Regions from separate parts of the Chryseobacterium sp. CFS15 genome, predicted to be linked through region 2. Evidence: riboswitches for the same ligand, from Rfam matches in the RefSeq annotation. Region 2 holds a riboswitch; each other region holds the start of a gene.
What was found. Region 2 has a riboswitch for thiamine pyrophosphate ahead of thiS (sulfur carrier protein ThiS). Riboswitches for the same ligand answer to the same signal wherever they lie in the genome.
Positions count from the first base shown of each region.

Region 1 (4,492 bases), on a different contig from region 2:
TAGTCATGCGTCATGATATTTAGGAATGAACAACGACGACTAAGTAAAAGTCCTTTTCTTATCAGCATAATCTTACGTTTTTTATGATTTAACAATTAAAAAAGTTGATAAAGAATCAAATAATAAACCATTGAACATTAAATTTTTGATATATTAACTAAAATAAGATGATGTGGTATCTGTTTATCATAGCTAAAACAAAGTGACTGTTATGCAGAAGAGTATATCGCTATTGCTATCGAACCATGTCCGTTTTTGGCAGCAGATTCTATAAATATATTAATCAATATCTTGCATACGGCTTATGTATGTCTGTGCAAAGGGTAGTACAGTGGTAATATTACTTATTTGGCGATGAATATGGCAAGCACAAGGTTGTAGCGGTCAGGATGATCGGTCACGGAAGTTTTAAAAATGAGAATAATAATTTTGCGGATTTTGGAAAACTTATATTGAGTTTATTTCCATAGACCGCAGTGATAAAGAATTTATGAATGAATTATTAGAAAAAATCAAGAATATTGAACATGGTTTTAAAACAAGAATCCTCAATGACAATACATTCAGATGGATTTATCCGAAGTTTATTTGCTGTCAGAAGATAAATTTCCGGATCAGGTTTTCCTTTCGGAACATCATCTGCAGATGTCACAGCATCAAAGTAGTGGTCGAGCCCTAACTTATTTAGAACCACCGGAATGATGATGGCCGGAGAATTTGTCGCCAAACCTATCTTCAATCCTGATTTATGCAAGGATTCTATGAATGCTTTAATACCTTTCATCTCACAATTTTCAGTTTTGATCAGTTCCATGACCCTTTGTACAACTTGTTCCTCTACAGCCTGAAGAGTGAGACCTGACCAAGGAAATCTTTCATACCAAAACCGGGTTACTTCTTTAGTTGTCATTGATTGAGTCAATGCTGTAAATTCGTCTAAAGACGTGAAAACTTCTGATTCTGCCTGTTTCCAGAATTTTTCAGAATCGATCAGTACACCGTCCATATCAAATATAACCGCTTTTACCTGATCCATTAAGCCCATTTTTTAAGATCATATGCAGCTTCCCAGAAAATGATATTCCATTCTTGAGGAGGTGATAAATGCTTCTGTCATTTTTTCTCTAACAGCGGCAGTAGCTTCTGATGCAACCTCATCACAGAGATTGATCGCCTGTTCTACGGCATCTGCAAATTCTTCACCACCGTAAGTGTCAATCCACCTTTGGTAGGGATTGTTTTCAGATTGAAGATGATTGTAAATATGATCTCCCACTTTTTTGTAGATCCAAAAGCAGGGCAGCACTGATGCCATTGCAATCTCTACAGAATCCATAGCAGCTGTGCTCTTACGAAAGTGAATATAATGACACGCAGGCTGTATTTCCCCTTTTTCATTTAAGCCGAAGTCTTTAAAATAAGATTCGTGCAGTATATTTTCTACTACGATGGCAGTTTCTGCATATTTAAGATATTTTAATGTTTGACTGACGATAATGTCGGTCTCACCGGAGATACAGACCACTGAATTACAATTTTGAACCATGGTCTTTGCTGCTTCCAAAGCTTCTGTGCTTTGAGCTGTACTGTCTACTCCTTTTGTAATACTGGCATTTGCATCTGCAAGGGCGATGATCTCCGAAGCATTTCCACGAATTGCTGTTGGATGGTATTTTAAAAGCGTACTCAGAACTGTATCACGATAAGCAGTAGCGCCAGCTCCTACAGGATCTAATATCCAGGGCTTTTGCAATAGGGTAGCATTTTTAGCGGCAAGAAGCATTGCTTCTTCCCAGTACTCATCCAGTGTACCTATGTTGATTACCATAGCATTTGAGATCTTGACCATGTATAGCACCTCTGGTTTGGCATGAGCCATTATGGGCGATGCGCCAACGGCCAAAAGAGCGTTGGCCATATTGTTCATCACAACATAATTGGTGATATTATGAACTAGGGGAGAAGTATTTCTTACGTGAAGGATGTGTTGCCAGAGATTATTTTCCATTCTAATATTTGTTTGTAAATAGAAGCTTTAGGATAAAATCCGGAACAACAGTCATTATCAGAATAATGACTTATTGCTTTTCCCTACGTCGGTGTAAGCCGTATCAGGTTCAAAGGGACTGTCTCAATTCTATTTAGAATACCCCTAAAGCGTGAAGCAAAAGTATTGAAAAATTATCAAAATGCTATAATAATTTCGCCTGATATTAAAGGATTAATTTTTATCATTTTTTCTAATAAATTTATTGTTATAGGAGCCCGTAGAAAAATGATCTCACTGGCTTTTTTTTAAATTGCAATCTTACAAATGAATATTTGCAGTACATAATGGCTTCATTTTCATAAGGGTTTTCTTACTTCTTATAAAAATAGAAGCCAAATATATTGATCATTTCTACTATATTTAACTTTCAGATAGAAATATGAGAGTTAAAATTAGCTATAAGGTTACCAGATGATTTACCAAATAAATTCATAAAATTCAATATATCCGAAATAACTCAAACTTAGAAAGACTGTATCGATCAATCCATGGACGATTATATTGATCCAAATATTTTGATACTTAATATACAACAGTGCAAATGCAATCCCAAATACAAAGGTCATTATTAATCCAGCTATTCCTTGATACATGTGTGGTAAACAAAAGAGTAATGTTGAGAGAACGAATACGATGACCTTTTTATCTCCGAAAACATTTCTCAGCTGAGCAAAAGCAAATGCCCTGAACAACAATTCCTCTCCTATTGCGGCACTGATCCACATTCTGTACAACCATTTAAAATACTGGGACGCATCGCCTTCAATGTGCTTAAAGGCAGAATAATCAGCCGGTTCATTACATAGCCAAGTGACCAATGGCTGTACAATAAAATCCAAACCCAGTTCTAAAATCACATAGGAGGCTATAATTACTTTTAGATCATGAAAATTGAGATTCTTAAAATTTAGCATTTTTAGATTTCCATTCTGAAGATATATGATAATCAAAACAAATATAATGATAACACAGAACGTGTACGGAAATCTAGTCAGTGGATTGTAGATCACCAGACAAACTACTGCAAGCAAAACGAGGGACATCCACTTATTCTGAAGTACTGATTTCATCGTAAAAATAATTTAGTCAAATATTAATTGGCTGTTTTTTCTAAAAACATCTAAATCATGGCAAAATGTTTTCAAAAAACGATACAATGTTTTTTTTGAGTTTTTCGAAACTAGCGGAATTTCCGAATTCTTTATTGTCGTAGCCAATTGGAAATCCTTTTTCAACATAAGTATTGTTTTTTGCTGCTGTAAGAATTTGGAATTTGTCGTTAACGGTTCCCGTTTCATCAGTGTGGATATCTAAATATTTTATTGATGCGTTTTTAGAAAAATCCAACTTGCCGATGTAAATTGTCTTCACCTCTTTCTTCAAGTCAGACCTAAAATAAAGATTCATCTTTTTCGTGTCAATGACCGTCTGCCATTCACCTGGATGTATGGCGTTCAAGATACTCCAGGCATAGTCTATAGGTCTAACATCGTACTTATAATTCTTCAGCATATAATATGCACGGTTATACCGGTCTTCCCAGTTCTTATTTTGATCAAAATCAAACTTTTCATTTCCACCCAGAAAATCAAACTTTTTAGCAGCAGCCAGATCCTTATGATATTGATTGTTGCAAAGTAAGGGCATCGGCATTTCCTTGTTGGTAAGGACTGTATACTTACCATTCAATAGAGCAATCGTGGCAGAGTTTCCTTTGGCATCGGTCAGAAAAAAATGACTTCCGGCTGCATTAGGCCACCAGTCGATGTTTGGTCCATCATTCAGATGGGCCACAACTTCATTGACCGATTTGTAATTGTCCAGTTGATACTGGATCCATTGTGCCCAGAACATATTGGGCTGCTTTGGATTGTAAACTTTGGTTGTTTCTTCCAGATATAATTCGACCAAAAAAAGACCTTTTTCATTAACCCCGTAGCAAGGAAAATCATATCCCAAAAGATTGAAGGTGACAGATCCGAATTTTGATATCCATTGTTTATGAGGCTGAAGTTGATCAGTTGTCAAGTTCTGCCAGCTAATGTTCCTTTTAAGAACATCACGTTTGTTGATCACGATCATCCCCGGCATTGTTTTCCAGTTTTCGTTGAAGCCGACAACATTATGATTTTTACCTGCGAGTAAAAATGCGGAGCAGGCTCTACTTTGGACGGGATAGACGATCGAAAAAATTACGATAAGACGCAAAAACAAAAATTTCATAGAGAATAATTTATAGATTTATTATCAGCAGATGTAGAGAGATTCTTCTACTGTAGCTTGTGTGATGAACTTACCTTGCTTGAATTTTTCCAGAAAGAAAAATTGGTGTAGAGTAGTGTAGCTCCTAAAATGAAGTATACCAATATAGCAATGGTTTCTGATATCAAGTCTGTTTTTGGACTTGTACAACATAGGGTAAGAAGACTTATGATATAAATG
Region 1 covers NZ_JAVHYL010000001.1:38,490-42,981, forward strand. The annotation lists gene OH814_RS00175 (HAD-IA family hydrolase) at 503-1,036, opposite strand; gene thiM (hydroxyethylthiazole kinase) at 1,055-2,008, opposite strand; TPP riboswitch at 2,072-2,164, opposite strand; gene OH814_RS00185 (CPBP family intramembrane glutamic endopeptidase) at 2,467-3,120, opposite strand; gene OH814_RS00190 (linear amide C-N hydrolase) at 3,176-4,273, opposite strand; gene OH814_RS00195 (DoxX family protein) at 4,321-4,492, opposite strand, start outside.
Region 1: another riboswitch for thiamine pyrophosphate. It lies ahead of thiM (hydroxyethylthiazole kinase); the one in region 2 lies ahead of thiS (sulfur carrier protein ThiS).

Region 2 (4,492 bases):
AAAACTTCATTGATATTATTTTCATTAATTCCTCCCAAAGCAATCAGTTTCACATTTGGATTATCTCGTTTTTTAATATCATTCAAAATATTCGAATTTTCACCATATCCTTTTTTAGAAATACTCGGAAAAACCGGACTAATAAATGCATATTCCCATTCTTTATTCAAGTGATTAAAACTTTCAATATCATGAACAGACGTTGAAATTATTTTATCTGTGAAAGATTGAAATAAACTATTTTGCCTGTCAATTTCCCTGAAATGAAATCTTGAGATATTAAAGTTTTCTGCTAAATCATAATGACTGTATAAAACCAATTGAGACTGAAATTTTGAATCTATCTTTTGAATAAAATCCGTCATTTCATTTTGGTTAATAAAAGGCTTTCTGATATGAAGCAAATCCAAACCTTCCTGAAATAATTGATTGATGATCTCAGTTTCATTTTGAACTTTATCTTCGGGAGTGATTACGATAATCATATATAAATTTCTTTCCCTTTTTCGATGAATTCCTGAGATTTATCAAACATTCCTTTTTCTGCAGATTCACGAATTTCCTGCGTAATTTTCATTGAACAGAATTTCGGTCCGCACATCGAACAGAAGTGCGCAATCTTCGCGCCGTCCGCAGGAAGTGTTTCATCATGATAAGATCTCGCCGTATCCGGATCAAGAGAAAGATTGAACTGATCTTCCCATCTGAATTCAAATCTTGCTTTACTCAAAGCATTGTCTCTGTATTGCGAACCAGGATGACCTTTCGCCAAATCTGCAGCATGAGCAGCCAACTTGTAAGTGATAACTCCAACTTTTACATCTTCTTTATTTGGAAGTCCCAAGTGTTCTTTCGGGGTCACATAACACAACATCGCGCAACCAAACCAGCCAATCATCGCTGCACCAATTCCGGAAGTAATGTGATCGTATCCCGGTGCAATATCCGTAGTTAAAGGGCCTAATGTGTAAAACGGTGCTTCATCACATATCTCCAATTGCTTATCCATATTTTCTTTGATCATATGCATCGGAACGTGTCCCGGACCTTCAATCATCACCTGAACATTGTGCTTCCAAGCAATTTTTGTCAGCTCACCTAAAGTTTCCAATTCGGCAAACTGTGCCTCATCATTTGCATCAGCAATTGAACCCGGGCGAAGACCGTCTCCTAAAGAAAAAGCAACATCATATTTTTTCATGATCTCGCAAATCTCTTCAAAATGAGTATATAAAAAGTTTTCTTTATGATGGAACAAACACCATTTTGCCATGATAGAACCACCTCTGGAAACAATTCCTGTCACACGTTTTGCGGTCAAATGAATATATCTCAACAAAACTCCGGCATGAATCGTGAAATATGAAACTCCCTGTTCTGCCTGTTCGATCAAGGTATCTTTAAAAATTTCCCATGTTAAATCTTCTGCAACACCTTTTACTTTTTCCAATGCCTGATAAATCGGAACGGTACCGATCGGAACCGGACTATTTCGGATGATCCATTCTCTGGTTTCGTGAATGTTTTTTCCGGTTGACAGATCCATAATCGTATCTGCTCCCCATCTGCAAGCCCAAACTGCTTTTTCAACTTCCTCTTCAATGCTTGATGAAACAGCACTGTTTCCGATGTTTGCATTAATTTTAACTAAAAAATTTCGCCCAATAATCATCGGCTCGCTTTCGGGATGATTGATGTTATTTGGAATAATTGCTCTTCCGGCTGCAATTTCGTCTCTTACAAATTCGGGAGTTATCTTTCTTTTCGGAGTTCTTGCTCCAAAACTATTTCCCGGATGTTGAAAAGCCATCTCTTTTGAAACAGAATCTAATTGCTCGATTCTTTGATTTTCTCTAATGGCAATATATTCCATTTCAGCAGTGATAATCCCCTGTCTTGCATAATACAATTGGGTAACCTCTTTTCCTTCTCTGGAAACTTTTGGCTGATGGTTATACGAAAAACGCAGTTCATCTAATTTTGAATTGGCAAGACGGGCTTTTCCGTATTCTGAGGTAATTCCGTCTAAAACTTCGACGTCATTTCTATCCAAAATCCATTGTTCTCTAATTCTTGGAAGTCCTTTTTCGATATTAATTTCAGAATTTTCATCGGTGTAAGGTCCTGAAGTATCGTAAATGGTGACAGGAAGATTTTCTTCTAAATTTCCGTTGGTTAATTTTGTCGGACTTAGTTGTATTTCACGCATCGCTACATTGATTGGGTGAATTTTCCCTTCAACATAGATTTTTTTTGAGTTCGGAAACGGCGAACGTGTGATTTTATGAGCCATAAAAATATTTTTTAACCGCCTTGAGTAGCAGTGATAATTAAAATTGAATCTTGGTTGTTGAGAATAGTTTCCGCCCAGAATGACTGCGGAATAATACGATTGTTGAGCGCTACGGCAATACCTTTTTTCTTTTCAGGTAATTCCATAGCGATAAGTGCTTCCAGCGTTTTGGGAAGTACATCAAAATTTCTTAGTGTGTGATTGATTGTGAGCTCCATTCCTAAATTTTTAAATATACTTTAGGAATGCCCATCATTGTACAATAGAATGTACAGCAAAGTCATCTCACTTTTTCCTACGCTAGTATGATCTAGAAATCAGGTTCAAAGGGTAAAGTCTCAGCCTGTTTTGTCAACAGACACCCCTAAAGTTGGGAGCGAAGTTAGACATTTTTTTAAAATGGACAAAATTTTTTGAAAGAGATGGGAGTTTAGAAGATTAAGCTTGGAAGCTTTAAGTGCTTGAAAATATTTTTGCCACGAAGACACGAATGTTTTTCATCTTTAACGTAATAATATTCGTGCATTCGAGGCTTATAAGTTTTTTAGAAGTTGAAATGAAATATTCTGCAAGCCCATACTTAAGATAATTTCAATACAAAAAAAATGGAAACAAGATGATCTCCAGTTTCCATTTTTTTACTTATTTCTATATTTAATATTTATTCTTCACATGCTCTCCAAATTGCGTCATTCTGCGGAACGGGAGCAACAATTGTCACCTCCTCTTTTGTAACAGGATGTATAAACTGAAGTTTTCTGGCGTGAAGATTTATTCCGCCATCGGGATTTGAACGGGGCGCACCGTATTTTAAATCACCTTTAATCGGAACTCCGGTTTTTGATAACTGTGCCCTGATTTGATGATGCCTACCGGTTTCCAAATCAATTTCCAAAAGCAGATAATTATCTAACGCTTTAATTACATTATAAGTAAGAATTGCTTCTTTTGCCCCTTCGGTCACTTTCGTAAAGACGATCGCTTTATTATTTTTCTCGTTTTTCTGAAGATAATGAACCAATCTTTGCGTTTGAGGAATCATTTCTTTAGCAACAACCGCCCAATACGTTTTCTTAATTTCACGGTTTTTCACCATTTGAGTTAATCTTGAAAGCGCTTTTGAAGTTTTAGCATAAATGACCAAACCAGAAGTTGGGCGATCAATACGATGTACCAAACCCAGAAAAACATTTCCGGGTTTATTATCTCTTTTTTTGATGAAATCTTTAATAGAATCAAGTAAAGGTTCGTCGCCGGTTTTATCGCCCTGAACGAGCTGCCCTACTTTTTTATTGATAACTAAAAGATGATTATCCTCAAAAACAATCTGCTCTTCCATAATACCTTAACGATTCTGTGATCTGCTTACAAAAGAAATAACAACTCCGCCTAAAAGACCAATCGTTTTTATGATGTTAAGACTTGAATCGATTGGTAAAAATGCGCCGATGATACACAAACCTGCCGCAGCGTACATAGGATACATAAATTTTGTGTGCATCAACATTCTTCCCTGCACGATAAAACTAATTCCAATTAAAATATAAAATAATCTTGCCGAAAGAAGATAGTTAATATTATCCGGGAAAATTTTAAACCAACCCGCTGCTAAACAAATGATTGCTAAAATTGATAAAATTCCTTGTGTTGCCTGTAAATTACTTTTCATTAATAGCTTTCATTTTGGTTAGGGAAATCAGCATTTTTCACGTCTTTCACGTATTGAGAAACTGCTCCTGTTATTTCTGTATATAAATCGAGGTATCTTCTTAAGAATTTTGGAGAGAAACCTTTATTCATTCCCACCATATCATGATACACCAAAACCTGTCCGTCACAATGAGCTCCGGCTCCAATCCCGATTGTTGGAATCGAAATGCTTTCCGTCACTCTTTTAGCCAAATCTGCTGGAATTTTCTCAAGAACAACTCCAAAACAGCCCAATTCTTCAAGCAATTTTGCATCGTTGATCAATTTTTCAGCTTCAGCTTCTTCTTTAGCTCTCACTTTATACGTTCCAAACTGATAAATAGACTGCGGCGTTAATCCCAAATGTCCCATAATAGGAATTCCGGCGTTGATTATTTTTTTAATCGATTTTGAAATTTCTTTTCCACCTTCAATTTTAATAGCGTGAGCACCCCCTTCTTTCATCATTCTAACTGCAGATTCTAATGCAATATCAGGATTACTTTGGTA
Region 2 covers NZ_JAVHYL010000007.1:112,890-117,381, forward strand. The annotation lists gene OH814_RS12640 (thiamine phosphate synthase) at 1-485, opposite strand, end outside; gene thiC (phosphomethylpyrimidine synthase ThiC) at 482-2,293, opposite strand; gene thiS (sulfur carrier protein ThiS) at 2,305-2,511, opposite strand; TPP riboswitch at 2,569-2,669, opposite strand; gene OH814_RS12655 (RNA pseudouridine synthase) at 2,955-3,635, opposite strand; gene OH814_RS12660 (hypothetical protein) at 3,639-3,962, opposite strand; gene panB (3-methyl-2-oxobutanoate hydroxymethyltransferase) at 3,962-4,492, opposite strand, start outside.

Region 3 (4,492 bases), on a different contig from region 2:
TAATATCATGTGCTCTTGCTGCGATCAACGCCAATGCTCTTCCGAAATGCTCGAGATATAAAGAATCCTGAGCCATGTAAAACTGAAATTTTTCTTTGGGAAGACTTCCATCTGCCAATTGGGCAACAAAAGGCATAGTAAGAATAGCTTGATACCGTTCTTCAGTTTGTTTCCAGGTTAATTCAGACCAATTCATTTTTAATTATTTTATGGGGATTAAAAAAGTGATTAAGAGGACCATTTCCTTTTCCGACGACAACATCTTTTCCGTTTTTAATAGCTTCAAAAACATATTCCTGCGCTAATTCAACTGACTTAGACAACTCTTCACCTCTTGCTATAAAAGCAGCAATTGCCGAAGAAAGCGTACAGCCGGAACCGTGAGTATTTTTGGTGTTAAATTTTTCAGTTTCAAAAGTTAATTGCTCGCCATTTTCTTCAAAAAATAACGAAGTGACGGTAGGTAATTCCTGATGTCCGCCTTTGAGAAGGATATTTTTGCAGCCTGATCTTAAAATCTTTTCGCCCGCAATCTGCATATCTTCTAAGGTTTTCACCTCCATTTGTGCCAATATCGAAGCCTCATCCATATTTGGGGTAATAATTTCTGCAATGGGAAATAATTTTTCAACGATGGTTTGAATGGTTTCTTCTTCAATCAATTGATGTCCGCTTGTGGCAACCATAACAGGGTCAAATACAATTGGAATTTTTGGATATCTAGCTAGAGTATTTACGATGGTTTCAACCAATTGAGAATTATGCACCATTCCAATTTTAATGGCATCCGGGAAAATGTCGTCGAGTACAGCTTCTATTTGATCTGCAACAGCCTCCATTGAAACGGGATATATTTTTCTTACGCCCATTGTATTTTGAACCGGAAGTGCGGTAAGCACAGATGTTGCATAACATCCCAAAGCTGAAAATGTTTTGATATCTGCCTGTATGCCTGCGCCGCCACTGCCATCAAAACCGGCAATCGTAAGAACGGTAGGATAAGAATATTTTTTCATTTCAATATTTTATTTTTAATTTCGAAAGCTGCTTTTTCAGGATTTTCGGCACTGCAAATTGCAGATACAACAGCTAATGCATCTGCTCCTGCTTTTATAATGGAGGCCGCGTTTGAAGAATTGATATTGCCGATGGCAACGAGTGGCTTGTCTGTAAGAGATCTTATTTTTGATAAACCTTCCAATCCCCATTCAGTCACGGTGTCTTTTTTGGTGTCGGTATTAAATATTGGACTGATGCCAAGATAATCTGACAATTCTGTATTTACATTTTCAAGTTGGCTTAAATATTCAATAGAATATCCAATTATTTTATCTTTAAAAAACAATTCATTTCTTAGGCTTGACGGAGATTTATCGTTATTCCCGACATGAATTCCTGCCGAACCAATTTTTTCAGCAACCTCAAAATTGTCATTAATAATGAGTGGAATATTATATTTATAGGTAATCTCTTTTAATGTGAATGCTTTCCGAAGAAAATCTTCTGTTGAGGTATTTTTTTCACGAAGCTGAATAATATCAACGCCACCCAAAATTGATTTTTCTGCAACTTCAAGAAAATCTTTCCCCAAACAATCTTTCTCAGAAATAACCAAATACAGCTGATAAGGAAATGAAGGTTTTAAGATCATTGCTTTATCATTTTTAGATGAGCCGAAAATTCTTCTTCTGTAATATTGTAAAGTTTATCAATGATGTTGAGCTGTAAACTTCCGGGACCGGCACTTTGTTGAGCTGCTATTTCTCCTGCGATACCCAATAAACTCATTGCTGCAATAACAGCTTCTGTTTTGTTTTCAATAACTCCGATAAAAGAACCAATCAATGCAGTTGCTGTGCAGCCTAATCCGGTAACTTTGGTCATCATTGGATCGCCGTTTTTTAAATGGATTTCTTGATTTTCACTAATGATAATATCGGTTTCACCTGAAATACAAACTGTCGATTTGTGATTTTTGACCAATATTTTGGCAGCTTCTACAGCTTCATTACTTTTGGCAGTGCTGTCGACTCCTTTTGTGATCGTTTTACTGGTTTTTGAAAGGGCAATAATTTCAGAAGCATTTCCTCTGATCACTGTTGGATTTAAAGAAAGAATCTTGCTTAAAACCGAATCACGATAAGATGTTGCTCCGGCTCCTACAGGATCTAAAATCCAAGGTTTGTGTAATTCATTCGCTTTTTTTGCTGCCAAAAGCATTGCTTCTTCCCAATATTCATCAAGTGTACCAATATTAATGACCAATGAATTTGAAATGTTTACCATTTCTTCTACTTCAGATTTTGCATGAGCCATTATAGGTGATGCGCCAATCGCCAGAAGTGCATTAGCAGTGTTGTTCATCACAACATAATTGGTGATACTATGAACGAGGGGAGAATTGTTTCGTACGTGAAGGATGCTGTTCCAAAGATTGTTTTCCATTCTAATATTTTTATCAATAAAAGCTTTAGGATAAAATCCGGAACAACAGTCATCATTTAGAATATGACATATTGCTTTTCCCTACGTCGGTGTAAGCCGTATCAGGTTCAAAGGGACTCTCTCAATTCTTTTCAGAATACCCCTAAAGCGCAAGACAAAAGTATTGAAAAATATTGATTTTGAATGAAAACATTGTCTATATTGTCAAAATAACGCAGCTATTTCAAATTTTTCACTCTAAATAAAACACTCTGAAACAGATGCTTCAGAGTGTTTTTATTTAAAGTATAGTTGTTAAAATATTATGCAGTTAGCTTTTCAATTTTTACAAGAACATCATCGATGTCAAACGGTTTAGAAATAAATTCATCAGCGTTGCATGCATTGATTACATTTTCAGCTTTTGCATGAGCACTGATAATCATTACCGGAATTTTTGAAGTAGCTTCATCTTCTTTTATTTGATTGCAAAGATCGGTACCCGAACCATCAGGTAATCTTACATCCAATATAAAAACATCCGGAACAACCGATTGATCTCTATTGTTGAAGGCATCAACAGTAGCAAATGAACGGACGTCATAATTTTCGAATGACAGGAGCAATTGTAATGCATCTCTGATGCCTGTCTCATCTTCTACGATAAAAATTGTTTTCATACATCTTGCTTGGCAAAAACAAAGCCAACATTGAGATCTTGCTAAAATAATTTATCATAATATAGAATGAAAATTCAAAGTTTATGAAGATGAAATTGGTGAGCATACGCTTAAGATATTTCTTTATTTGAGTAATTGTTTTTAATTTTTTCTATTCCTGAATTTTTTTTAATTAAATAATGTTGTTGATAATGAGTGGTTTGTGTGTATTTCTATACGATGAGATTTGGGCAGGTAACAGCAGGATAGCTGAAATTTTCGATAAGTATACTTTTATAAAAATAAAAATATGAGAAATATCATGTCTTTCAGATTTAACTTTTCTCATGCTTTAATTTAAATGAAAGTATAAAAGTAATAATTATTAATCACCAGCCACAAAATGAAGAAATCTATAATAACTCTTGGTATTTTACTAAGTACCACAAGTTTTATCTTCGCACAGGAAAAAGAAACCACAGGTAAGGCCTCGGATAGTACAAAATCCAATAATAAAACGAAGGATATTGAGGAAGTAGTCGTTATCGCTTACGGTACACAAAAAAAAGGAGAGGTCACCGGATCTGTCGGAAAGGTGAGTACGGCGAGTTTCAAAGATCGTCCTATTGCACGAGTTGATCAGGCATTAACGGGTCAGATTGCGGGTGTTAAAACCCGTGCTACTTCAGGAAAACCGGGAGAACCCTTAGAAATTCGAGTGCGTGGTTCAGCTTCTATCTCAGCAAGCAATTCTCCTCTTTATGTAGTTGATGGAATGGTAGTAGATGACATGGCCAATGTTTCTCCAGATGATGTGCAATCGATTGAAGTACTAAAGGATGCTGCATCAACGGCAATGTACGGATCGAGAGGCTCTAATGGGATCGTGATTGTAACGACTAAAAAAGGAGTTTCAGGTAAGCCATCATTCTCATTTTCTCAGTATTATGGTGTTCAAACCATCGAGAAAAAGCTTGACATCATGAACAGCGCAGAATGGATTGACTATGCAACCGAGTCTATTAATAAAAGATGGGTTGCTTTATCTCCAGGGAATTCAGCTTCTGACAGCTATGCAGTGAGAGCAAATTATTTTAATCTGGCAAATACTACTGATTATAATCTGGCAAATATCACCTATATGGTCGATCCAAGATGGGGAACCAATCAGGTAGCAAATATCGACTGGCAGGATGCGTTTTACCGCCCGGCCGCCATTCAGAATTATCAGTTATCGGTGAGAGGGGGAAGCCAGAATGTAAAATATGCAATCTCGGCTGCGTATTTTGATCAGGAAGGTATGGCGCTTAATACAGGTTTTAATAGATTTAATTTAAGTGCAGTTATTGATGTAAATATTTCTGATAAATGGAAGGCCGGAATTACTTTACGCCCAAGTTATTCTCAAA
Region 3 covers NZ_JAVHYL010000002.1:209,121-213,612, forward strand. The annotation lists gene tenA (thiaminase II) at 1-196, opposite strand, end outside; gene thiD (bifunctional hydroxymethylpyrimidine kinase/phosphomethylpyrimidine kinase) at 183-1,016, opposite strand; gene thiE (thiamine phosphate synthase) at 1,013-1,651, opposite strand; gene thiM (hydroxyethylthiazole kinase) at 1,648-2,445, opposite strand; TPP riboswitch at 2,507-2,599, opposite strand; gene OH814_RS03705 (response regulator) at 2,748-3,104, opposite strand; gene OH814_RS03710 (TonB-dependent receptor) at 3,487-4,492, shown strand, end outside.
Region 3: another riboswitch for thiamine pyrophosphate. It lies ahead of thiM (hydroxyethylthiazole kinase); the one in region 2 lies ahead of thiS (sulfur carrier protein ThiS).